2 regions of the Bacillus sp. 7894-2 genome follow, and region 2 is predicted to be linked to the other one. Evidence: riboswitches for the same ligand, from Rfam matches in the RefSeq annotation. Region 2 holds a riboswitch; the other holds the start of a gene.
What was found. A riboswitch is a leader RNA that binds a small molecule or an ion and turns the genes downstream of it on or off. The one in region 2 is predicted to bind S-adenosylmethionine.
Positions count from the first base shown of each region.

Region 1: another riboswitch for S-adenosylmethionine. It lies ahead of CHI10_RS01260 (O-methyltransferase); the one in region 2 lies ahead of CHI10_RS06885 (methionine ABC transporter ATP-binding protein).

Region 1 is NZ_NPDG01000005.1:3,940-16,278, forward strand. It holds gene CHI10_RS01245 (hypothetical protein) at 1-164, shown strand, start outside; gene CHI10_RS01250 (DUF6063 family protein) at 164-910, shown strand; gene CHI10_RS01255 (hypothetical protein) at 888-5,348, shown strand; SAM riboswitch class I at 5,422-5,528, shown strand; gene CHI10_RS01260 (O-methyltransferase) at 5,635-6,213, shown strand; gene CHI10_RS01265 (PH domain-containing protein) at 6,246-6,629, shown strand; gene pdxR (MocR-like pyridoxine biosynthesis transcription factor PdxR) at 6,663-8,039, opposite strand; gene CHI10_RS01275 (GNAT family N-acetyltransferase) at 8,132-8,704, shown strand; gene CHI10_RS01280 (aminotransferase-like domain-containing protein) at 8,760-9,950, shown strand; gene CHI10_RS01285 (GNAT family N-acetyltransferase) at 10,165-10,614, shown strand; gene CHI10_RS22165 (hypothetical protein) at 10,755-10,931, shown strand; gene guaC (GMP reductase) at 11,089-12,078, opposite strand.
Region 2 is NZ_NPDG01000040.1:650-12,604, reverse strand. It holds gene sufB (Fe-S cluster assembly protein SufB) at 1-587, opposite strand, end outside; gene sufU (Fe-S cluster assembly sulfur transfer protein SufU) at 694-1,143, opposite strand; gene CHI10_RS06915 (cysteine desulfurase) at 1,133-2,362, opposite strand; gene sufD (Fe-S cluster assembly protein SufD) at 2,362-3,672, opposite strand; gene sufC (Fe-S cluster assembly ATPase SufC) at 3,690-4,475, opposite strand; gene CHI10_RS22250 (YuzK family famiily protein) at 4,809-4,961, opposite strand; gene CHI10_RS06900 (carboxymuconolactone decarboxylase family protein) at 5,255-5,626, opposite strand; gene CHI10_RS06895 (MetQ/NlpA family ABC transporter substrate-binding protein) at 5,750-6,595, opposite strand; gene CHI10_RS06890 (methionine ABC transporter permease) at 6,608-7,276, opposite strand; gene CHI10_RS06885 (methionine ABC transporter ATP-binding protein) at 7,269-8,294, opposite strand; SAM riboswitch class I at 8,447-8,550, opposite strand; gene CHI10_RS06880 (O-acetylhomoserine aminocarboxypropyltransferase/cysteine synthase family protein) at 8,691-10,007, opposite strand; SAM riboswitch class I at 10,093-10,194, opposite strand; gene CHI10_RS06875 (MFS transporter) at 10,413-11,684, opposite strand; gene CHI10_RS06870 (thioredoxin family protein) at 11,830-11,955, opposite strand, start outside.

The DNA.
Region 1 (12,339 bases), on a different contig from region 2:
ATGAGAGGGAAATTCTTCTTTATAAGCTCATGCAGGAGTATCCGCAATTCCAGGTGTTTGAAGGATTGAAACTTTATACCGAGTTTGATCATCGGGCGGAACCTTTCCACTGGTATCAAATGAAAATTACTCCGTTTAAAATTTCTGTTCAGGAGGAGAAATGATGAGTGCAGAAAGTATTAAGACTGCATCAGCAGTTTATTTCACGCTATTAAAAGACAAGGTCATCGATGAAAACAGCGAGCACTTTCAGGCGTATTTCGATCCTGATGTAAGACAGACGGTACTTTTACTGGCAGACGAATCCGGGACCTTTATCATTGAATCGCCGAAAAGGATTCAGCTCGTTGTACAGCCGACCGGCTCTGTTTTTGCGACGAATTTTACACATATGAAGGACAGGCATAAACAGGTTGAAACCAAAAAGCATTTTCACCTGATGAGCGTGGTCATTATGGCATTCCTGTCGGGCATCGACCGCAATCAGGCGGCTAAGGTCCGCACGAAGCGCGAAGGGATCAGCTTTTATACATTGGAACGGCAAGTGAATGATGTCATCATGAATTGGGATAGTCTGCTTAAAGCAAAGCCGGATTTCGGAGAAGAAGAAAAAATTGATATGAGAGACGTTGTGACGACATGGAAATACATGGAGGTCGACACAGATGATTACGGAGCCAGGAAAGCCAATCGCAGAACGCGGATCGGTTTGATTGCAAGTGCTATGCGTCTTTTGGAAACAGAAGGACTCATCGTCATCCTGGATCGGGAGGATATACCGAAGGCGATTCCAAAGCAGGAGTTATTTGAACGGATTGAATATCTGTATCATGACTACGACCGTTATGAAATGTTCAAGGAATTAATGAAAACAGAGGAGGATCAGCATGCCGAAAATACATCGAATTAGAATTGCCGGCCTGAAATATGATGGCATGCAAAAGCAGTATAGGGACACCACGTTTAATTTTCATAATGAGGAAACCTCTACAAATGGCCTCATTTCCATGATGAATGGAGGAGGGAAAGGTGTTTTCCTGCAGACCATATTTCAGATCCTTAAGCCGGGTACCGCATGGGGAAAGCAGAATAATCGCTTTTATCAGCAATTCTTTTTTAATAATAAAGAGCAGTTTATTCCTTATACCTTTCATGTTCTCATACAGTGGGAGTTAGACGGGGCTGACCGCAGGCATTTGGTGACGGGCGGAATGTTTTCAGCAGAACAGCGGATCTCAATGAATGAAGAGAGCGGAGAAAGCAAACCTCTTGAACAGGAAGCGAAAATTGTCCCGAATATTACTTTTTATACAAGGGAGTTTGAACGAAAAGAAGAAGCATCACTTGACCATATTCCTCTCTATGAAGATGGAGAAATGGCTGAAACAGAAGGCCTGAAGGATTATTTAAAATGGAATGGGTACGATGTTTACCGGGATACCAAGAAACACTACCGCATTCTTGATACATATGGGATTAACCGAAAAGATTGGGATATTATGAAGGACATTAATAAGGATGAAGGCGGCGTCGGAAAATTCTTTGAAGGCGCTGAAGATGATCATTCCCTGTTCCAAAAGCGGATCATTCCTACAGTCAGTCAGGTTCTTCACCGGACGGAGCATCAGAAGAACGACCTGGTGGAGATTTTTAAGAGTCAGGCAAGCATCGCGAAGGACCTCCCTGTTTTGCTGAAAAGAGAGCAGGCACATAAAGAGTTCCTGGAAGATATTCTTCCTTTTGAAGAGAGCCTGGCTAAGGGTGTCGGGCATAAGGAAATTGTGGAGGACGGCATAAAGGCAGGAAGACAGCTGCTTGGCGCTTTGGAGCATTTGAAGAAAACGGAAGAAGAAACACTCATTGAGCTGGAAAAGGAAATCGAAAAATTAACAGGCAGGCAAGTGGAGCTGCGTTTTCAGAAAGATAATCTTGAGTATGCAAAAGCTCACCGGGAAGTGCTGGATTGGGAGAAGAAATTAGCGGAAGAGCAGAAGAAACATATAGTTCTGCAGGAAGCAGTGAAGGAAAAGCAGGAGCGAAAAGAAGAGCTTTCTTTTCAGCTGTTATTGAAAGAATGGCATGAAGGTGAACAAAGCATTGGTGCGCTTTCCCAGCAGATTGCTAAGCTCGAGCAGAACAGCGGCCTTGAGCAAGTGAATCAAAGAATGGATGAAATCAAAAAAGAAGCGGCACAGCAATGGGAGAAATCCGCTGCTTCCATTAGGGAAGCCGTTCATCAATATTCCGGATATCAGAAGTTTTTAAAGAAAAAAGCAAAAGACCTGTCTAAGCAGGATAAACAAAAGACCCAGGAGATTGCCCAGCTTCGTACGGAAATTGATTTTCTCTATACCCAGATTCATGAATTTGAATCAAAAGAAGAACAGCTTATCAAGGAATTCGGTGACCGTATTACCTATGATTTAACTGGGTTTGTAGAAAACCTAAATAAACAGATAGAAACCAAAGAAGCAGCACTCGAAGATCTGCAGGCAAAAGAAAATAGATCAAATGAAAAGCAGAATCAGCTTGCTTCTTCCCATGGTACACTCGCACAATCCATTCAGTTTTCAGAAGAAAAGTGTGAAGAGCTAAAAATGAAAAGTGAAGAGCAGAAGCAAAAAGAAACAAAGCTGTTCGATCAGCTCCAAGGTGTTCTTCAAGGTGTCACAGCTCCATTCACAAATGCTCTTTTATCAAAATATGCCATTGAAGTGGAAGAGCTACTCGTTCAAAATCGCGAGCAAGGGGAAGAGTTAAAGAAAGCGCTCTGGGAAACGCAGCTGGATTATGCCTTGAATGATGAGCATTTCTGGATTGCCAATAATGATGTGAAGGAACTGAAGGAATGGATTGATGAAAAGACGGGGATCGATGTATTTTACGGATCCCAATTTCTTCAATCCCTAAAGCCGGATGAAATGGCGAGCCACATGCTTTCTCATCCTCTTCTGCCGTATGGCTTAGTAGTCAGCAGGCCGCAATGGGAAAAAATCAATAAGCAGGTTCTTGGAGGAAGGGTGTTTAAAAGTCCGGTCCCGATTTTTATGCGGGAGGAAATGGCGGGCGAAAATCAGCAGAATGCCTTCGTGATGATCACTGGGACGGAGAAGGAGCTGCTGACGGATAAAAATCAGTTCACAAACTGGAAAATTCAGATTGCGAAACAGATAGAAGAAAAGAAAGATACACTTGCAGAGTTAGAAAAAACAGAAACAGCACTGCGCCGTATTATAAAAGAAATCGACCGATTCCTTTCCCATGAACTTGCCGGTGATATCGAAAAAGTACTGCTTCAGGAAAAGGAAGTGCTGCTTTCGAGGAAAACGGAATTGCAGGCTATCATAATGCAGGAGGAAAAAGAAAAAGAACTGCAGCTGGGACTTAGAGAACAGCTGGAAAAGACGAAGAAAAAGATTGAAAAATTATCTAAAGATGCCGAAACCTTAGCGGAATTTAACCGTGAAAAGTCAATGCATCAGGAAAATAAACGGGTAAAGCAGGAAAAAGAGAAACAAAAAGAAGCTTTCGAAAAGCTTCAGAATGAGCTGGGTAATGAGCTTCAGACCATCGCTGATCTTCAGGAAAAGTGGAGCCAGACCTATCTGGAATGGAAGCTGTCAGCCGAGCAGAATATTAAGAAGATCAGCTTCTTTATTGATGGTGCTGCTTTTCCAGCCGCTGAGAAAACAGAAGCTTCTGAGGAGGTTCCGCGATTATCACCCTATATTTTAGAAGAAATCAATGGCAGCATTGAGGAGCTTAAACAGCTTCAAAAATCAAAAGAAGAACAAGCCAGTGAACTGCTCGCGATTCAGGCGACACGAGAATCCGAACAGAAGCAGCAAAAGAAGCTGGAGAAAAAACTTCATGCTCTTAATGAAGAGTGGAAAGATGCTTCTGTACCGGATGAACCAATAAGTATTTTGGAAAATATGCTTCAAACAGCTGCAAAGGAAACAAAAGCAGCAGAAAAAGAAGAGCGTGAGCAGGAAAAGGCCGTAACCATTGCCGAAACATCCTTAAAGCATGGAATGGATCAGCGTAAAAAATCCTCTAAAAAAGTGGCCAAGCATGAGAAGCAGCCTGAAGAATGGGAAGACCTTGATCTGGAAGTGAAGACGGTTGAAATTACTGACCAGACCAAACAGACAAATGCAGAAATAAAGAAAACGGAAGAGCACAAAAAAGAGACAGAACAAAACATAACTGAGTTTGAAAACAATCAATTACATTTATCCGTCATTCTTAAAGAGGAAGCGGCAGCTTTTTCGGATGAGGATATAGCAAAAATAAAGAGTCAAGGAAAGCAAAGCATCCTATCCTGGAGTGAAAAACATCAGGCTATTCAGGATAAAGGGCAAGAAAAGCATGCGAAGATTGAACAGTCACTAAGAAATTTAAAGCTTGCTATTGAAGGCAAGGATTGGGAAATCCGTTTTAAGAATGAAGTCTTAACTACGCTTGATCATATGGATACAAGGCATTATGCTCATATTCAAAGTGTCGTTCAGAACATGAAGCGCTTTTCACAGAGCGGCTTAGAGCAGCTGGAACGCGATAAAGAACGGGCGGAAAAAGCGCAAAACTTCTGGGCCAGCCGAGCGAGCATGAAGGTGATGAGCATTTCAGAAGCGATTCGCTCGATGATTTCGAAAATGAAGCTGAAGAATGAATGGGGTTCCTTCCCGCTTGTCCAGCTCAAAGAAGACATCCTGCCTAAAAAAGCGGAAGATGTTGAACCTTTACTGAAACAGCATTTTGTTTCAGCCATTAACAAAATTACAAAGCGATTCGAGATGATTGATGACAATAATCTGGAGCTTGATCAGGAAATTAAACAGCTTATCAGTGATGAGCAGATTTTATTTGTCTCTCTCAGAAATCGTTACCCAGAACTGTTGGTTTATAACATGCGTACTGATAATGCCTTCATGTACGGAAAACCGCAGCGTGAGCATTATTCAACCTGGCAGACGATCAACCAGGGTTCAAAAACAAAATCCGATGGCAGCGGCGGTCAAAAGCTATCTGCCCGCATGGTCATGATGATGATGCTTCTTTCTGTTAAGAGTGAAACCGATCAAAGCTGGGTTCCGTTAGTCTGTGATAATCCGTTTGGACAAGCGGCTTCTGCCCATGTGCTTGACCCGATTTTCGCTGTAGCCGATAAGCTGAAGTTCCAATTCATCGTCGTCACTCCGCCTGAATTGGTGAAAACAGAGATCAGCCAGAGGTTTGATGCGTACTATAAATTGGATTTCATCCGGGAAAAAGGGAAAGAGATTGTGTCGGATACGATTGTACCTGCGTTTCGAATTTATCAGGGAGAGGAAGCTGTTCATTAGATTAAAAGAATGAAATATTGCCATTTAACAAAAACTATGCAATACTTGGTTGAAAATATATATTTTATACAAATTCTTATCCAGAGAGGTGGAGGGACTGGCCCTGCGAAGCCTCAGCAACCCCTGATTATGTCAGGAAGGTGCTAATTCCAACAGAGTTGACGCTCTGGGAGATAAGAGGTCGTTTTGATAAGTAAAGGCCTCTTATAAAGAGGCCTTTTTTTGATGCTCTTTTATAATTTGAGCTTGGTTTAGATTAGAACGAAGAAAGAGGAGGAATGGCAAAATGGAAAACGGCGTTATACAGGTACCGGAAGCATATTCGAGGATATTACAGGAATCAGATGTGCTCGGCTTCGGGCAGTCATGTGATATAAAAACAGGATTTTTACTGAAGGGGCTGGCAGCCTCTAAATCTGGAGGAAGCTTTTTGGAGCTGGGAACAGGTACGGGAGCGTCTGCTTCATGGATCATGGATGGGATGGATGAAGGCAGTAAGCTTACGACCGTGGACATAGATCCGACAGTGCAATCGATCGCGAGAAAGTACCTCGCGAATGACAGCAGAATCACATTTTGCTGTGAGGACGGAGCAGCATTTATACAAAACCTGTCGGAGGGGTTCGATTTTATTTTTGCAGATACGTGGCCGGGGAAATTCGAGCTTCTTGACAAAACCCTGGATCATTTAAATATCGGCGGTTTTTATGTGATTCATGATGTGTTTCCGCAGCAGAAATTGCCTGAAGGATATAGAATCAAAGCCACTAAACTCCTGAAAACACTGCAGGACAGACCTGACCTGGACATTACAGAATTGGATTGGTCTACTGGGCTGATACTGGCAGTGAAGACTGCGGTTTGATAGATTTCGTTAGAACCGGGGGGATCGTTTCAATGAATCTTTTGAAAAACCAGTTTGAACATGTCATGCATGAGGATGAAAATCTTATCGAATGTTTAAGCTGTTCATTAGTTGCACATTACTGTTTAGCACCGCAGGCAGGCTTATTTGCAGCAACGAACAAAAGACTGCTATTCTATGGAATCCCGGTATCAGAAACAAAAAAGGAATTAGTTGAAGAATTTGCGTATAGCCATATAGCTTCCATTGAAGAAAAAAGGGGGATCACCGGGAAGCATATTCATATGTACTATAAGCAAGACTTGTACAAATTCCAGCAAATCCAGGGGATGAATATGTTTGAATTTTTGGTGGCTGTTAAGGAAAAGATGCGCATGTTTACCGCTTCAGCAAAAGAGCGTTATCCTGTAAGATAAGCGCTCTTTTAAATGATTGAATATATGGCCTGCTTATTTGCTTAGATAACTTTTCCAAGCATTAGCCATTAATTGGACTCCTCTCTCAATCTCGTCCATCGAGGGTGCGCCATATCCGAGCATCACATGATGGTTAGGCTTGTGAAGCTGATACATAGGCGAAACAGCATCGATTTCAACTCCCGCAGACTTTGCCAGTTCAATTGCTTTGGATTCATCCAATCCTTCCGGTAATGTCACGATGATATGCAAGCCCGCTGTATCTCCAATTATGTCAAAGTGTTCTCCTAAATGTTTTGACAGGCTTTCTATTAAACAGCTCCGCTTGGCTCGATATAACGTTCTCATTTTTGCTATATGAGATGTATAAAGTCCTTCTTCCATAAATTTTGCAGCAGCTCTCTGATCGATTCTTGAAACAGTAGACTTTTGATAAGCATTAAATTTTTCAAAGTCCTGCTTCAGGGCTGCTGGCATAACCATATAGCAGATCCGAAGTGTTGGCAGCAATGTTTTTGAAAAGGTGCCGAAGTACAGTACCCGCCCGGTTGAATCCAGATGGGACAATGCTGGGATTGGTGCCCCTTTGTAGCGGAATTCAGAATCATAGTCATCCTCGATAATATAAGCGTCCTGTTTGATTGCCCAATTTAACAGCTCAATCCTTCTGGCAATAGACATAATTGTACCGGTAGGGTATTGATGAGCAGGTGTGGTATATAATAATTTTACAGGCTCATCAGCATCAGGCACACAGCATCCTTCCTCATCCACAGAAATCGGATAACATGGCAGCTGTAATTGCTCAAAAATAGATTTAGCCCGAATAAAACCTGGATCTTCTATTCCGGTGGCGCTCCGTTTAAAAAACAAACATACATTTAGCAGCTGCTGTTGAAATCCGCTGAAGATATACACTTGCTCCGGCTGGCAGGCCAGCCCTCTAGCTTGCTGTAAGTATAGTGCAATTTGGGCACGCAAAGAATATTCGCCCTGCCACGGTGCATTGCCGGCATTAGATTCATTAAGCTCTTTTCTGTATAACCGGCTCCAATGTTTATAGGGGAAGGCGGAGGCATCGACCTGCCCATTTTTAAAATTAATAAGAAACTCATTCTGAACTCTTTTCTCCAATTCCATTGTATTAATCTGACTATAGTGCCATTCATCCTGAATTTCAGAAACAAAATAGCCTCTGCGTTCTGCTGAATAACAGTACCCTTCACTCAGCAACTGTTCATAAGCCATCTGAACAGTTAGGATGCTCACGTTCAATTGTTCAGCCAGCCGCCGCTTTGCAGGAAGTCTTGAATGAGCTGACAATTTTTTATTTAAAATCGACAGCCGAATTTGTTCATAAATTTCTTTATACTTTATCCCATTTTCCGAAAGCAAAATTTGAAATTCCATCGAATCATTCCCTGGTATTATATTAAAATTCAATTTTGGTTATTTTTATCATACCAGAATTTGGTTTTAATTGATTCAAGGAGAGTGATAGCATGCAAATTTTAGTAAACAATGTTGTGCAGATAATTCCCATGGAACTTGAGCATATTGAAGGAATTTATGAAGCAGCCCAGGATAAACGCATATGGGAGCATATGTCTGTTGATTTAACTGATAAAAGCCGGGTCATTCAATATGTAAAAGATGCGATACAAAAACGTGAGCAGGGCACCGATTTTGCTTTTGTCATTGTTCATAAAAAAACAGGGAATATCGTCGGTGCTACTTGGTTTCTCGATATCTCAATCCCGCATAAACGGCTCGAAATCGGCTCAACATGGATAAACCCTCTTTATTGGCGCACGAATATTAATTCAAACTGTAAATATTTATTATTAACATACTGTTTTGAAGAACTGTCCGTTAATCGCGTACAAATTAAAACCGGACATGAAAACTTCCGTTCACAAAAAGCGATTGAAAGGACCGGTGCGGTAAAAGAAGGCGTACTTCGAAATCATATGATACGAAAAGAAGGGACAATTCGCCATACTGTCCTTTATAGTGTTATAAAGGAAGATTGGGGAAAAGTAAAAAGACATTTCGAAGAAAACTTGCTTTTCTAGGTTTTGTAGAACATTTATACTGAATAATAAAACTGCTGGAAGGGTGTAGATCGAAGTGAATAATGATTATTTATTTACTGATAAAATCAAAAAGGCGCTTCAGAATACTCCCCCAGGGGAGTGGATTCCGGAGATTCCGGATGATTGTATACGCCTGCATTGCGGCTACCCGGCACCTGATCTCGTGCCGGTTGAAGAGGTAAAAGCAGCTGTTAACAGTCTATTAGAAGAAGAACAGGATTTGCCGCTCCATTATATAGGAAGTCCCAAGATTTTAAAACTAAAGGAACAGGTTTTAAAGAGATTGAAAGAGCGGGGGATATCTATAGCGGAAAATGAGCTTTTGATAACTTCGGGTGCCTGTCAGGCAATCGATTTGATTGCCCGCATTCTCCTTGATGAGGAGACAATTATTGCAATAGAGTCCCCCACCTATATGGAGGCATTAGAGATTTTCCAAAATTACACAAAACATATAATTAGTATTCCTGTAGACAAGGACGGACTTCAAACAGAGGCATTGAAAGAGATTCTAGAGGAAAGAAAGCAAAAAGGGCTCGCTCAGCCGCGTTTTCTCTATACGATCCCAACGTTTCAAAATCCTACAGGGACGACGATGTCAGGAGAGCGCCGGCAGCATGTATTGGAGCTTGCAAACAAATATAATTTTCTATTAGTAGAGGATGATGCTTATGGGGAATTATCATTTAATAAAGGTCTCCCCACTCTAAAAGCAATGGATCAAAACTCCCGAGTTCTGCATGTCGGTTCGCTATCCAAGATTGTGGCCCCGGGTATGCGTATAGGATGGATAGCGGGAGCAAGTGACATGATCCATGCATGCGCCTGGTTTAAAAAAGATTTGAACCATCCGTTTGCTCAATCTGCCATGGCTGTTTATTTTGCAAACACGGATTTTAATAATAAACTAGAAACCTTGAGAGATACATACCGGTCCAAATGTGATGTTCTGACCTCCGCACTGGAACAGTATCTTCCTGAATCAGCTTCCTGGTATGTCCCTGAAGGCGGGTACTTCGTGTGGATGAAAATTCCCGGTGCCGATACATCGGAACTGCTGACACATGCCCTTGCAGAGGGGGTATCTTTTATTCCTGGCAAGTACTTTTTCATGGATCAGGCAGCTGGAACGGAATTTCTTCGCCTTTCCTTCAGTTATGCTGCTGAGAAGGAAATAACAGAGGGGATTCGCAGGCTGGGGAGAGTCGCAGAGGCCTATCTTTAAATGAAAATTTCTCCTTGGAACTTAGAAATGAAGAGGAATAAAGCAAACAAAGCCTAATTATCTTGATATTGTAGGCCAGAAATTAGGCTTTGTTAAAAATGCCAGTCAATGATCGGTAAATTCTAAATTATAGTCTAACTTTAACCTCAGTACCGTCCTTTGCTTTGACATCTACTAGCACAATCCCCTTATAATTTGAAGGAGTGATTTTTCAATGCATTTTCGAAAAGCAATTGAAGAAGATTTACAAGCTATTGTCCGCTTGCTTGCCGATGATGAATTAGGAGCAAAGCGTGAGAGGTATGAAGAACCTCTGCCGGATTGTTATTATAAAGCATTTAAGGCACTAGAAGTACAGTCGGGAAATCAGATCATTTTAGCTGTAGACGGTCAAGCGGTGATTGGCTGCCTTCAGTTAACGATCATTCCTGGTTTAGCACGACAAGGGATGAAACGTGCACAGATTGAAGGTGTGCGTGTTGATCAGCGCCACCGTGGTAAAAGGGTAGGAGAAGCCTTGTTAAAAGAAGCGATTGCAATAGCGAAGTCTGAAGAGTGTGGCCTTGTCCAATTGACAACAGACAAGCAGCGTGATGATGCACATCGTTTTTATAATAGGCTGGGATTTCTGGCGAGTCATGAAGGGATGAAATTAATCTTTTAATTTGATAGGTTTATTTCGCTGGCGCGATTTTTGGACCAGCTAGAATACAAGTTTAATACTGAATAATAATAATGGAGGAATGCTGAATAATTTTTCGTTAAATGGAAATTATATAGTTGAATTCAAAAAGGAGGAATGATGTGGAAACAAGCATGAGTGTTGAAGAAGTATTGACCGGGATCTCTGAACTGTTGGAAAAAGAAGGGCAGCCGCCCCGAAAGAAGCAAGTAAAGAAATCAAATCCAGAGCTAATGAAAAATGCATTGTATTATTTTCCGAGCTGGGAAAATGCAGTAGAACAGTCTATAGGATCTTAATCTCAAAGAGTACATAACATATTTTTTTGAAATTGAGTGTCTTCGTAAGTGTTTGTCCAATTTAAAAAGGAAATACTGAAACCACAGAAGATGCCTGCCAGATGGAAAAGTGCAGGCATCTTCTGTGGTTTTATTAGAAGGGTAGGTATATGGGATTTTAAAATACCCTGTCGCCATTAAAAATTGAATTCTTTACAATTACATAATCAACATGACGAATGGCATCCAGCTTGTTGCCGCCTGCGTAAGAAATAGAGGACTGGAGATCCTGCTCCATTTCTTTCAGCGTATCTGCTAATGATCCTTTGTGCTCTACTAAAATTCTCTTGCCTTCAACATTTTTCTTTTCGCCTTTTTGAAATTCAGAGGCTGAGCCAAAGTATTCTTTATAGAGCTTTCCGTCTTTCTCATTCTCAATGGTTTTTCCAGGTGATTCCTCATGTCCTGCAAACAAAGAACCAATCATCACCATTGTTGCACCAAATCGAATCGATTTGGCAATGTCACCATGGGTGCGAAGACCTCCATCTGCTATGATCGGTTTGCTTGCTGCCTTTGCACACCAGCGAAGTGCAGCTAATTGCCAGCCGCCCGTACCGAATCCTGTTTTAATTTTTGTGATGCATACCTTGCCAGGTCCAATGCCAACCTTTGTGGCATCAGCTCCTGCATTCTCTAATTCTCTGACTGCTTCCGGGGTTCCGACATTGCCAGCAATCACAAAGCTTTGAGGAAGGTATTTCTTAATATGCTGAATCATTTGGATAACAGCATTGGAATGGCCATGGGCTATATCAATGGTAATGTATTCCGGTGACAGCTTTTCATCAGCTATTTGCTGTATAAACGCATACTCGCCTTCTTTGACGCCAACACTGATCGAAGAGTATAATCCCCGTGCCTTCATATCTTTCATAAAAGAAATTCGCTTTTCCGGTTCGAATCGATGCATGATATAAAAATACCCGTTCTCTGCTAAGTATATGGCAATTTTCTCATCTACAATCGTCTGCATGTTGGCAGGCACCACAGGCAGTTTAAACGCACGATCCCCCAGGAATACCGTTGTATCACATTCAGATCGGCTATTGACGATACTTTTTGCGGGAATTAATTGAATATCTTCATAATCGAATACATTTTCCATTGTAATCCTCCTATTGAAAACAAAGCTGAATACGTACGGCCATTGCAATGATAGGTTTTTCAGTTTCCTTCCATCTTATACAAGCTGGCAAGGAACCATCATTAAAAAAGAGCTTAGAAAATTCCTAAGCTCAATGGATAATAGGGGGTCGAATTGTGAGAGTTCGACCAATTTAATTTTAACAATTCTGTTTATTATTTCAACTTATTAAAGTGAAAACGTATAAAAGTGATAATGCATTAAAAACTTTCCCTCATTTTA
Region 2 (11,955 bases):
GTATCAACCTTAACCCCTTTAGGGACATAGATGAACGATCCGCCAGACCAAACGGCTGAGTTTAATGCAGAAAACTTGTTGTCTGTCGGAGGGATAACCTTTGCCCAGTGCTCACGGAAAAGATCTTCATTTTCGCGAAGAGCGGAATCTGTATCCTTGAATACGATTCCTTTTGCTTCAAGGTCTTCCTGCATATTATGGTAAACAACCTCTGATTCATACTGTGCAGAAACACCTGCAAGATACTTCTGTTCTGCTTCCGGAATACCTAATTTATCAAACGTCTGTTTGATTTCTTCAGGTACCTCATCCCAGGAACGCTCAGTCTTTTCAGAAGGCTTTACATAATAGGTAATTTCATCAAAGTTTAATGACGCTAAATCTCCGCCCCATTGCGGCATAGGCATCTTATAGAAATGGTCCAGTGATTTCAAACGGAAGTCAAGCATCCACTGTGGCTCTTCCTTCAATTTTGAAATCTCTTCTACAATTTCTTTTGTCAAACCGCGTTTTGATCGGAAAATGGAAACGTCTTTATCGGCAAAACCATACTTATAATCGCCGATCTCAGGCATTTTTTTTGCCATCGTCGTATTCCTCCATTCATATAGGAAAGGGTTCACACCCAATCAATTCATAATTTTTTAGCACACAAGGCAGACGAAAAAGTTTTTAATCAAACGTTTGATTGATTTATTCCTGTTCTTCTTTCTCCGTGCCAACGCCTTTTTCCATTGCTTTCCATGCCAAAGTGGCGCATTTGATTCGGGCAGGAAATTGGGAAACTCCCTGAAGAGCTTCGATATCGCCAAGATCCAGTTCATCTTCATCATATTCTTTTCCCAGCATCATGTCTGAGAAAACCTTGGAAAGCTTTAAGGCTTCTTCAATATTTTTACCCTTGATGGCTTGGGTCATCATGGAAGCTGAGGACATGGAGATGGAACATCCTTCGCCTTCAAATTTCGCATCAGCCACTTTGCCGTCCTCAAGCTTCAGCGTCAATTGAATACGGTCCCCGCAAGTAGGGTTATTCATATTGATCGTCAGGCTGTCATCTTCAAGTACCCCTTTGTTACGAGGGTTTTTATAATGATCCATTATAACCTGGCGGTAAAGGGTATCTAAATTTTTAGAAGACATCGCTGAAATACTCCTTTGTTTTGACAAGCCCTGAAACAAGCTTATCAATATCTTCTTCCGTATTGTACAGATAGAAGCTTGCACGTGCAGTTGCCGATACCTTAAGCCACTTCATCAGCGGCTGTGCACAATGATGCCCGGCGCGGACTGCAATTCCTTCTGCATCCAATACAGTAGCCACATCATGTGGATGAACATCATCTATATTAAACGTAACGAGACCTGCGCGTTTCGAGGCTTCTTTTGGCCCATATATGGTCATTCCGTCTATAGCAGACATTTTTTCCATAGCATAAGCGGCCAGCTTGTGCTCATATGCCTCGATTTCGGCCAGGCCAATCTGCTCAAGGAAGTCAATTGCAGCACCAAGTCCAATGGCACCTGCAATAATTGGCGTACCTCCTTCGAATTTCCACGGAAGCTCCTTCCATGTCGATTCATAGAGGCCGACAAAGTCGATCATTTCACCGCCAAATTCAACCGGCTCCATTTTTTCAAGGAGCTTTTTCTTTCCATACAGAACACCAATGCCGGTGGGGCCGCACATCTTATGGCCGGAAAAAGCAAGAAAATCACAATCCAGATCCTGAACATCAATTTTCATATGTGGAGCGCTTTGAGCACCATCCACTACCATGATTGCGCCATTTTTATGGGCGATTTTTGCAATTTCCTTAATCGGATTCATAACACCAAGTACATTCGATACCTGCATGATCGATACGATTTTTGTATCGGCTGTCACAGTTGTCCTGACATCCTCAAGAGAGATAGTTCCGTCTTCCTGCAGGGGAAGGTACTTTAATGTGGCACCCGTCTGTTTCGCAACCTGCTGCCAAGGAATGATATTGCTGTGGTGCTCCATATAGGAGATCACAATTTCATCGCCTTCTGACAGGTTAGCGCGTCCGTAGCTTGCTGCAACTGTATTGATGGAAGTTGTTGTTCCTCTTGTAAAAATAACTTCCTCAGTAGACTTTGCATTAATGAATTTACGCACCTTTTCCCTGGCGCCTTCATAGCCATCGGTTGCTCTTGTGCCCAGCGTATGGACGCCTCTATGAACATTCGAATTATATTCCCGGTAGTATTTATCAATCGCCTCAATTACCGGAACAGGCTTTTGGGAAGTAGCGGCACTGTCCAGATAAACAAGAGGATTTCCATTGACTTCCTGATCCAGGATGGGAAACATTTGCCGAATCTCACGGGCATTCATTATTTTACTTTCCTTTCAATAACGGCAGTCAGCTGCTTTTTAACGCCTTCGATTGGAAGAGCATTAACAACAGGCGCCAGGAAGCCGTGAATAACAAGGCGTTCAGCTTCTTTTTGGGAAACACCGCGGCTCATTAGATAATATAGCTGCAATGGATCCACACGGCCAACTGAAGCTGCGTGTCCTGCTGTTACATCATCTTCATCGATTAATAAAATCGGGTTGGCATCCCCGCGCGCTTTTTCGCTTAGCATCAGTACGCGTGACTCCTGCTCGGCATTTGACTTGGAAGCCCCATGCTCGATTTTGCCGATTCCATTAAAAATGGATGAAGCTGAGTCTTTCATAACCCCATGCTTTAAAATGTAGCCTTCGGAATTCTTTCCGAAATGAACTACTTTCGTTGTAAAGTTTTGAGTCTGTTCTCCGCGTCCTACAACAACTGTCTTAGTATCGCCGAAAGAACCGTCTCCAACAAGGTTAGTTGTATTGTCTGAAACTGTATTGCCGTCGTTCATTAATCCAAGAGCCCATTCAATGCGGGCATCACGGCCTGCAACCCCGCGGCGGTTCACATAAGCTGTAGTTCCTTTAGCAAGTGTGTCAACCGCACCATACTGCACTCGTGCATTGGCACCTGCAATGACCTCTGTAACAATATTGAAGATGCCGTTCGCTTCCTCAACTACAGAAAGATAGTTTTCCACGTAAGTAACTGAGCTGTTATCATCAACAACAACCAATACATGGTTGAACAGGTTTGCCTCTTTATCATCATGGATATATACAGCCTGAATCGGCGCTGAAATTTCCACATTTTTCGGAACGTACAAGAACGCTCCGCCGTTTAAAAGAGCCGCATGCAAAGATGTTAAACGGTGTTCGTCCGTTTTGACGCCATCCTTCATAAAATATTTCTGAAGGAGCTCACTGTGTTCTCTTGCCGCTGTAAAGATGTCTGTGAAAATAACACCTTTTTCCTGCAGTTCTTTAGATACAGTCAAATGCGTTGGTCTATTATTGCGCTGAATATATAAATTCTGATCTCCAGCTTCTGTATCAATCAGATTTCTTACATCCTCAGGAAGGTCGTTTAGAGACGCAAAGTCTTCGCTTCCGACAATATGCTTTTCGAACTGTGTGAAGTTCCATTTATCAATTTTAGTTTTATCAGGCTTTGGCATTGGCAGGCTTTCCGCGTCTGCAAGCGCATTTAGACGGAGTTCTGTCAGCCATGCCGGCTCGCCCATATCTTTTGAAAAGGAACTAACATATTCCTTATCAAATGGTAGTTTTATTTCCGTTGTCATAGTGATCCCCCTAACGCTTACGCTTCTTGCCCAACTGTTTCGTCTTCAATGCCCAATTCTTTCTTAATCCAGTCATATCCTTCAGCTTCTAAGCGCTGTGCAAGCTCCGGTCCGCCTGATTTTACAACGCGGCCCTGCATCATCACGTGAACATGGTCAGGTGTGATGTAGTTAAGAAGGCGCTGGTAGTGGGTGATAATTAAGCATCCGAACTCTTCTCCGCGCATTTCGTTGATTCCTTTTGAAACAACTTTCAATGCATCGATATCCAAACCGGAATCGATTTCATCCAGGATAGCCATTTTAGGTTCAAGCATCATTAATTGAAGAATTTCATTGCGCTTCTTTTCTCCGCCTGAGAAACCTTCATTAAGATAACGCTGAGCCATGTCAAGGTCCATTTCTAGGAATTCCATCTTGCTGTCCATTTTGCGGATGAATTTCATAAGAGAAATTTCATTTCCTTCTTCAAGGCGGCTGTTAATTGCAGAACGTAAAAAATCGGCATTTGTTACGCCGCTGATTTCACTTGGATATTGCATTGCAAGGAACAGGCCGGCACGTGCGCGCTCGTCAACTTCCATTTCAAGAACATCTTTACCATCTAAAGTGATGCTTCCCTGTGTTACTTCATATTTTGGATGGCCCATGATAGCAGAAGATAAAGTAGATTTACCTGTACCGTTTGGCCCCATGATGGCGTGAATTTCTCCGCCTTTAATCTCAAGGTTTACACCTTTTAGTATTTCTTTTCCCTCAATAGCAACATGAAGGTCTTTAATTGTAAGTACTGATCCTGCCATAATATATACCTCCGTCAATAAAAGAAGATTTGTAAATCGGTTTCATCCGCAAATCTCTATTCTCATTTTATTCTCATTACAATCTTATAACAAATCAAATATCATAGCAACTCTTTGAGACCATTAACAAACTTTTCAAACGAAAATGTTTAGAAAGCCTGTAGATATAGATTTTATCATATATATTCTTTGTCATCAAAGAGTGAAATTACCGGAAACCAGCATGTCCTGTCTATTTTTTCCCGGTACTGCATTTTCATGTATTGCAAAAAGAAAACCAGTGCATCATTGGCACTGGTTACTATTTACTTCATTATTATATATACCTAAAACTTAGGAATGAATTTTTCTTTCAAGATCTGCAACTAAGCGCTGGCTTTGAAGATAATCTTCTTCACGTCTTTTTTCAACTTCCATTCGAATATCATGTTTCCGGCTGTACACTTCATATCCAACTCCATGGGCAGCTTGCATAGCTTTTTCCATTTCACTCGTGTAGTTCAGCTGTAACTGACTGATAATGAATCAATCCTTTCGGTTTTTATGCTTTTCAGCATTTGTTTTACATCTAAAATCTTAACACTCACACTATACCCTGCACAAAGCGGAAAAAACCTGATTTTATTAGCAAAATAAGGAATGAGATCCGGTGAAACGCTTTCATACTTCCTATCCTTAGAATACTGGCCGAATGCTCTGGATTAATGGTTGTTTGTATAAATTTTCTGAAAAATTACCATTCCAAGAGAAAACTCCTGCTATCAAGCAGGAGAAAATTTTCAGTGATTTTGCTGATTCAATTCGGTCATGGCCTCCTGGACGAGCGTAACCGCCTGGCTCATGGCCGCTCCGCCACCAAAAGCTGCTGTTACTCCTACTGCCTCAAGAATCTCTTCTTCAGACGCCCCTTGATCAATGCAGCCTTTCGTGTGGTAAATAATACAGTATTCATCCTGAGAATATAAACTGATTCCGAGCGCGATCAGCTGCTTCTCTTTTTGGGATAAAACTCCTTCTTTAAAGCAGGCTTCTGTAAAAGCATTATAATGCTTTGCCAAATCCGGCATTTTTTCAGTAAAAACACCTAATCCGACTTTATAATCATGCAGGGCTTCTTCTATTGAGTTTGAAGGTTCATGATAATGTTCCATCGATCTCCACTCCATTTCAAATAGTATCTAGGTTAGTATGTTTGATTGCTTTTCAATCTATACGGGAAGCGGGGCTGCTGATCCACAAAAAAAACAGGCGCTGTGAACGCCTGCATTTCTGCTTTACTCAGATACCGGCACAACGGCACCTTCATATTTCTCAAGAATGAAATCCTGGATTTCCTTTGAACGAAGCACTTCAACAAGAGCTTTAATTCCTTCTTTTTCTTCATCACCTGTGCGTACTGCAATTACATTTACATATGGTGAATCTTTATCTTCGATTGCAATTGAATCTTTAAGAGGATTTAATCCTGCATCGATTGCATAGTTGGAGTTAATCAGGACTGCATCTCCTTCTCCATTATTGTAGATTTGAGGAAGAAGTGATGCTTCATATTCAGTATCAAACTTTAATTTTTTCGGATTTTCTTTGATATCCTCCATTGTTGCTTCGGTTTTTTCTACATCTTCATTTAAAGTGATAAGTCCCTCAGCTTCAAGCATGGAAAGGATGCGGCCATGGTCTGCGACTGAGTTGCTCATGATGATTGTTGCACCCTTAGGTAACTCCTCAAGGTTCTTATACTTTTTGGAATACACACCGATTGGTTCAATATGAATTCCGCCTGCATTCGTAAATTCATATCCATGCTCAGCCTTTTGTGACTCAAGATAAGGAATGTGCTGGAAGTAGTTAGCATCAAGCTCTTTAGATTCTAGAGCCTGGTTTGGCAATACATAATCCTGGAATGGTACAACATCAAGTTCAAAGCCTTTTTCTTCAAGTAATGGCTTTGCTTCGTCAAGAATTTCAGCGTGAGGGACATTGGAAGCCCCCACTGTAATCTTTTTGCTTTCTTTACTATCTCCGCCTTCACCGGCATTGCCGCCCTCTTCTGAAGTGCCGCAAGCTGCAAGCACAAGTGCAACTGCCAGCGCAAGAGCAAGTGGTAACCATTTTTTCATGTCAATCTCTCCTTATCGTTTGTCTAATTTTGTTGTAATGATATCTCCAATAAACTGGATAATAAACACGATGACTAAAATAATAACGGTCGCCATAAGCGTCACATCACTTCGGCTCCGCTGGAATCCTTCCAGATAAGCCAGATTTCCAAGCCCCCCGGCACCGATTACACCAGCCATTGCCGTGTAGCCAACCAGCGCGATAGCTGTCACGGTAATTCCCGAAACAAGGGCGGGCATTGATTCCGGAAGCAGAACCTTCCAGATGATCGTGCTTGTTTTTGCACCCATTGACTTGGCAGCTTCAATTACCCCTTTGTCAATTTCCCTCAAGCCGATTTCCACCATTCGGGCATAAAACGGGGCAGCACCAATAATTAATGCAGGCAGTGCTGCATCCTCCCCAATCATTGTTCCAAGCAGAAACTTAGTAAATGGGATTAATAACACAATCAGAATGATAAATGGAATCGAACGGAATATATTGACGAACGCTGAGATAATTTTATTGATCGCTGCATTTTCCCAGATATTCCCCTTTGAGGTCAAAAAGAGCAGCAGCCCCAAAATGGCTCCTAAAATAAAGGTTGCAATAACAGAAATAGTTGTCATATAGAGAGTTTCCACAGTAGCTTCCCACATGGAGTCCCATTTCACATTTGGAAACCATTCATTAAGCATTGGAAATCACCTCCACGCCCACCTGCTGAGAATGGATATATTCGATCGCTTTTGCAACTTCCTCTGCTTCTCCATCAACATGGATGAATAAGGTACCGTAGGAACCATTCTGCGTCTGGGAGATCTTTCCCTGAAGGATATTAACTGTTACCTGGAAGTGACGGATCAGGTTTGTAATCAATGGCTGTTCAGCTGATTCGCCGACAAATCCTAATTGGACTACTTTCCCTTTTGGATACAAATCGACCAGATGATCAATTGTTTCCTTCGTTTCTTCAGGCTCTGTCACCTGCTGTACAAACCGTTTTGTAATCAGAGCTTTTGGATTTTTAAAGACGTCCAACACAGGTCCGATTTCAACTATTCGGCCGCCTTCCATAACAGCAACCCGATGGCAGATTTTACGGATCACGTGCATTTCATGTGTAATAAGAACAATGGTTAAGCCCAGCCGTTCATTGATGTCTACAAGCAGCTCCAAAATGGAATCTGTTGTCTGCGGATCAAGGGCAGATGTCGCTTCATCACAAAGGAGCACTTTTGGATTGTTGGCAAGGGCTCTGGCAATTCCGACCCTTTGCTTTTGACCGCCGCTCAGCTGAGAAGGGTAGGCATCTTCCCTTCCTTCCAGACCGACGAGTTTAATGAGCTCGTCAACTCTTTTGAGCCTTTCCTGCCGGGAAACACCTGCGATTTCAAGCGGAAATGCTATATTTTCTCTAACTGTTCTTGACCATAACAGGTTGAAATGCTGGAAAATCATGCTTATTTCCTGACGAGCTTTTCTCAGCTTGCTTCCCTTTATCTTTGAAACCTCATTGCCTGCCACAGTAACACTGCCATGGGTAGGAAGCTCCAGCCCATTCAGCATGCGGATTAAGGTACTTTTACCTGCACCGCTATATCCGATAACACCGAATATTTCTCCTTCTTTTACCTCCAGGTTTACATCATCAACTGCTTTTACCTGCCCTTTTTTTGAAGAAAATATCTTCTGTACATCTTTTATAGTAATCAACGTGATAGTCACCTCTTTTATCGAAAGATACAGATAATAATTAATAGACTGCTTTTATTCCCTTATCTTTTACTCCTCATAGGCTTTCATGCGCAAAAGCAAAAATGCCTTTCTGCAAATGAGCAGAAAGGCATAAAGAGATTTAGTCCTTTCTCTCATCTATCAAAGCTATGCTTTGAGTGAATTGGCACCATTTCAACTAATTGACGGTTGCCGGGCTTCATAGGGCACTTCCCTCCACCTCTCTTGATAAGAGCGTTACATTCTATATTCAATTAATACTTTAAATGAATTAAGCAGTTTTATAATTACGTTTGCTATCGTATCATAGCCATTAAAAAGGTGTCAACGATGAAATTTCAAACTTTCGGAAAAAAGCGAATGGTAAATTTTCCTTCACACTTTTGCAGCAAGTGATGTGAGACCTGCAGCTGCTTCTATCGCCTGTTCCAGGTCTTCAATTAAATCTTCTGCATTTTCGATGCCGGTCGAAATCCGAATTAGATCCTCCGATACTCCCGCAGCCTTTAAACCTTCCTCATCCAGCTGCTGATGAGTCGTGCTTGCAGGGTGAATAATCAGGCTCTTTGCGTCCCCGACATTTGCCACATGTGCCCATAGCTGCAGGCTATTGATCAGCTTGGCTCCAGCCTCTCTTCCGCCAGCAATTCCAAATACAGCCACTGCCCCGGCTCCTTTTGGCAAATATTTATCTGCCAATTCTTTGTCCGGATGGCCTTCATGACCTGGATAGAGCACCCAATTAACAGCCGGATGGGCATCCAGATATTCCACTACCTTTTTGGTATTGGCAACGTGCTCCTTCATTCTCACATGCAGAGTTTCAAGACCCAGTGTGAACTGGAATGCACTTTGCGCACTCATTGCAGGCCCTAAGTCTCTTAACAGCTGTACCCGTGCTTTGATAATATAAGCAGCTTCGCCAATTGCTTCGCTATAGACAATATCATGGTAGCTCGGATCAGGCTCTGTAAAGCCTGGAAACTTAGGAGAATTCCAGTCGAATTTTCCGCCGTCTACTATAACTCCCCCCATTGTGGTTCCATTACCAAGCAGCCATTTTGTCGCAGAGTGTATGACAATGTCAGCTCCGTGTTCTATAGGCCTGCAAAGATACGGTGTAGCAAAAGTGTTATCCACAATCAGCGGCACACCGTTTTCGTGTGCAATTGCGGCAACCTTTTCAATATCCAGGATTTTCAGGCTCGGGTTTCCAATCGTTTCGGCGAAGACAGCCTTTGTTTTATCTGTAATGGCACTCCGGAAGTTTTCCGGATCCTTTGGATCGACCAGTTTCACCTTTATTCCATACTTGGGAAGTGTAACTGCAAATAAATTATAAGTACCCCCATATAAATTGGATGCGGCAACAATTTCATCACCAGCTTCGGCGATATTTAAAATGGCAAGTGTAATAGCAGACTGGCCGCTGGCAAGAGCCAGCGCACCCACTCCTCCTTCAAGCAGGGCCACTCTTTCCTCAAATACACTGACAGTGGGATTATGTATCCTGCTATAGATATATCCCGGCTCTTTCAGGGCAAAGAGATTTGCAGCGTGATCTGTATTCTTGAACTGATAAGCATTATTCTGATAAATCGGAACCGCTCTCGCGCCAGTTACAGGGTCAGGCTTCAGCCCCCCATGTACTCCAATTGTTTCAAAACGGTAATTTTTCTGTTTGTCCGTCATCGCTATCTCTCCTCTATAAAAAAGATTGTATTTCATTTCGAAAAGCTGAAAAACCCTCTTCATAAGAAGAGGGCTGTATCGACTCTTCTTATCTTCCAGAGCATTCTGCTCTGCTGGATTTAGCACCGTGTACTTTACCGGTTGCCGGGCTTCGCTGGGCCAGTCCCTCCGCCTCTCTTGATAAGAATATTCAGTTAATTAATATTAAAATGATATTATCATACTATTAAAAAAGCGGTCAAGTATTGTGCAATGAAATTTTCCCTAAACAGAAAAAAGACTCGAGCAGCAACTTTTTTCTGTAAGTAGTTTCCGTCAAAATTTCATTTTTTCATTCGACAAAATCCGAAAGGCAATGCCTGTTTAATTGGCATTGCCTTTTCATTTCCCGAGAAATATGTCAGATCATACTATTTTCACAGAGGCGGCTGCAGTTTTTGTCTTTTTATAGCCTCTGAATACAAAGAAAAAGTAGAGAGAGCCAATCAAGTATAAAGAAGCTGTAATGGTGAATACGAGTGCATATCCCCAATAATCTCCATATCTCATGACGATTCCTGTTGAAACCGGGCCCATTACAGCCCAGCCCAGATTGAACACCATCTGATTGACTGAGTTTGCCAGTCCTTTCATCGAATCATTTACCTTTGACATCATCAATGACATTTGTATAGGATTTCCCGCATTCATCAACGCCTGCCGGAACAAAAAGCCGATGGCAGCCAGCCAAAGGTTTTCAGTATAAGCGGTTAAAAGCAGGAAAGGAAGTGACATGAGCTGCAGGATCACAACGGCTTTAACCTCTCCCACTTTTCTTACCACAACCGGTCCGATAATCATGGCAAAGGCCGTGGCAGCCTGCCCTAATGAAATAATCATGCCAATAGCTGAATTGGAGGCTTCAAAGCGGTCAGCGAAGTACAGATTCAGATACGGAATAACAAGTCCTGCGCCAATTCCAATCAGAAGCTGAGCAAAAGCAAACATCGCGATAATTTTCACACCATCATTTTTAGCTGAGAGATTCTTGAATGACCAGCCTTTTATGCTCTTTGCATCGTGTTGATCTTTCGAAACCTCTGCGAAACGCAAAATTGGAAATAAGCCGGCTATGAAAAACACACTTCCAATCAGAAGGGTAATGCGAATGCTGGTGAGCTGATCCGTAAACAAAGAAAATACATCCGTTAAGATGCCACCGCTTAAGTTCCCGATCACATTTGCGCCCGTCATTATAGCAAAATGAATACTGAATAAATGAACCCTTTGGTCGGCCTTTGAATTTTCAGCCAGCCATGGTATGCCGGATACCTGAAGAAAGGCTGTTGTCAGCCCGGTCAAAAATGCAAAAATAATCAGGAGTTCCTGCATGTCAACTAAACTTCTGAAAAGCATAACTGCACCTGTTGCAACTGCACCAAACATCATCGCTTTTTTTCTGCCAATTCGGTCGCTGGCGATCCCTGCCGGCACAAGAATCAGTGCTGTCGCGAGAGCAGTCATGGATATGATTTGTCCATTAACACTTTCTGAGTAGCCGAGCTCTCTTATGTAGAAATTATAGATGACCATGAATATCCCAAAACCAATTTGTGTAAGAATATTCGCCATAAAAGCCAATTTTATGTTGCGGTTATAGCCTTTAAACTGACCAGCCCACTCCCTGTAATATGCCATGCGGATCCCTTCCTGCACTGTATGATTTTTATTTCGATTCCCTAAGTATCATACTCTTTCGGAATGGATTTGTAAATATATTTCGAATAGTGAAAAGGCGTTTTCAAACATGCAAAAAACCAGGCTGCTTTGCTCCTGGTTTCTGCTAATCGATGCTTCTGATTTTATCCAATAAATAGGGTACGGATCGGAAAGCATATAATTTTTCATGTAAAATTCTTTTTCTGAAGATGAGGAGACAGGGTACGCTTTCCACTCCCCATTTTTCAGC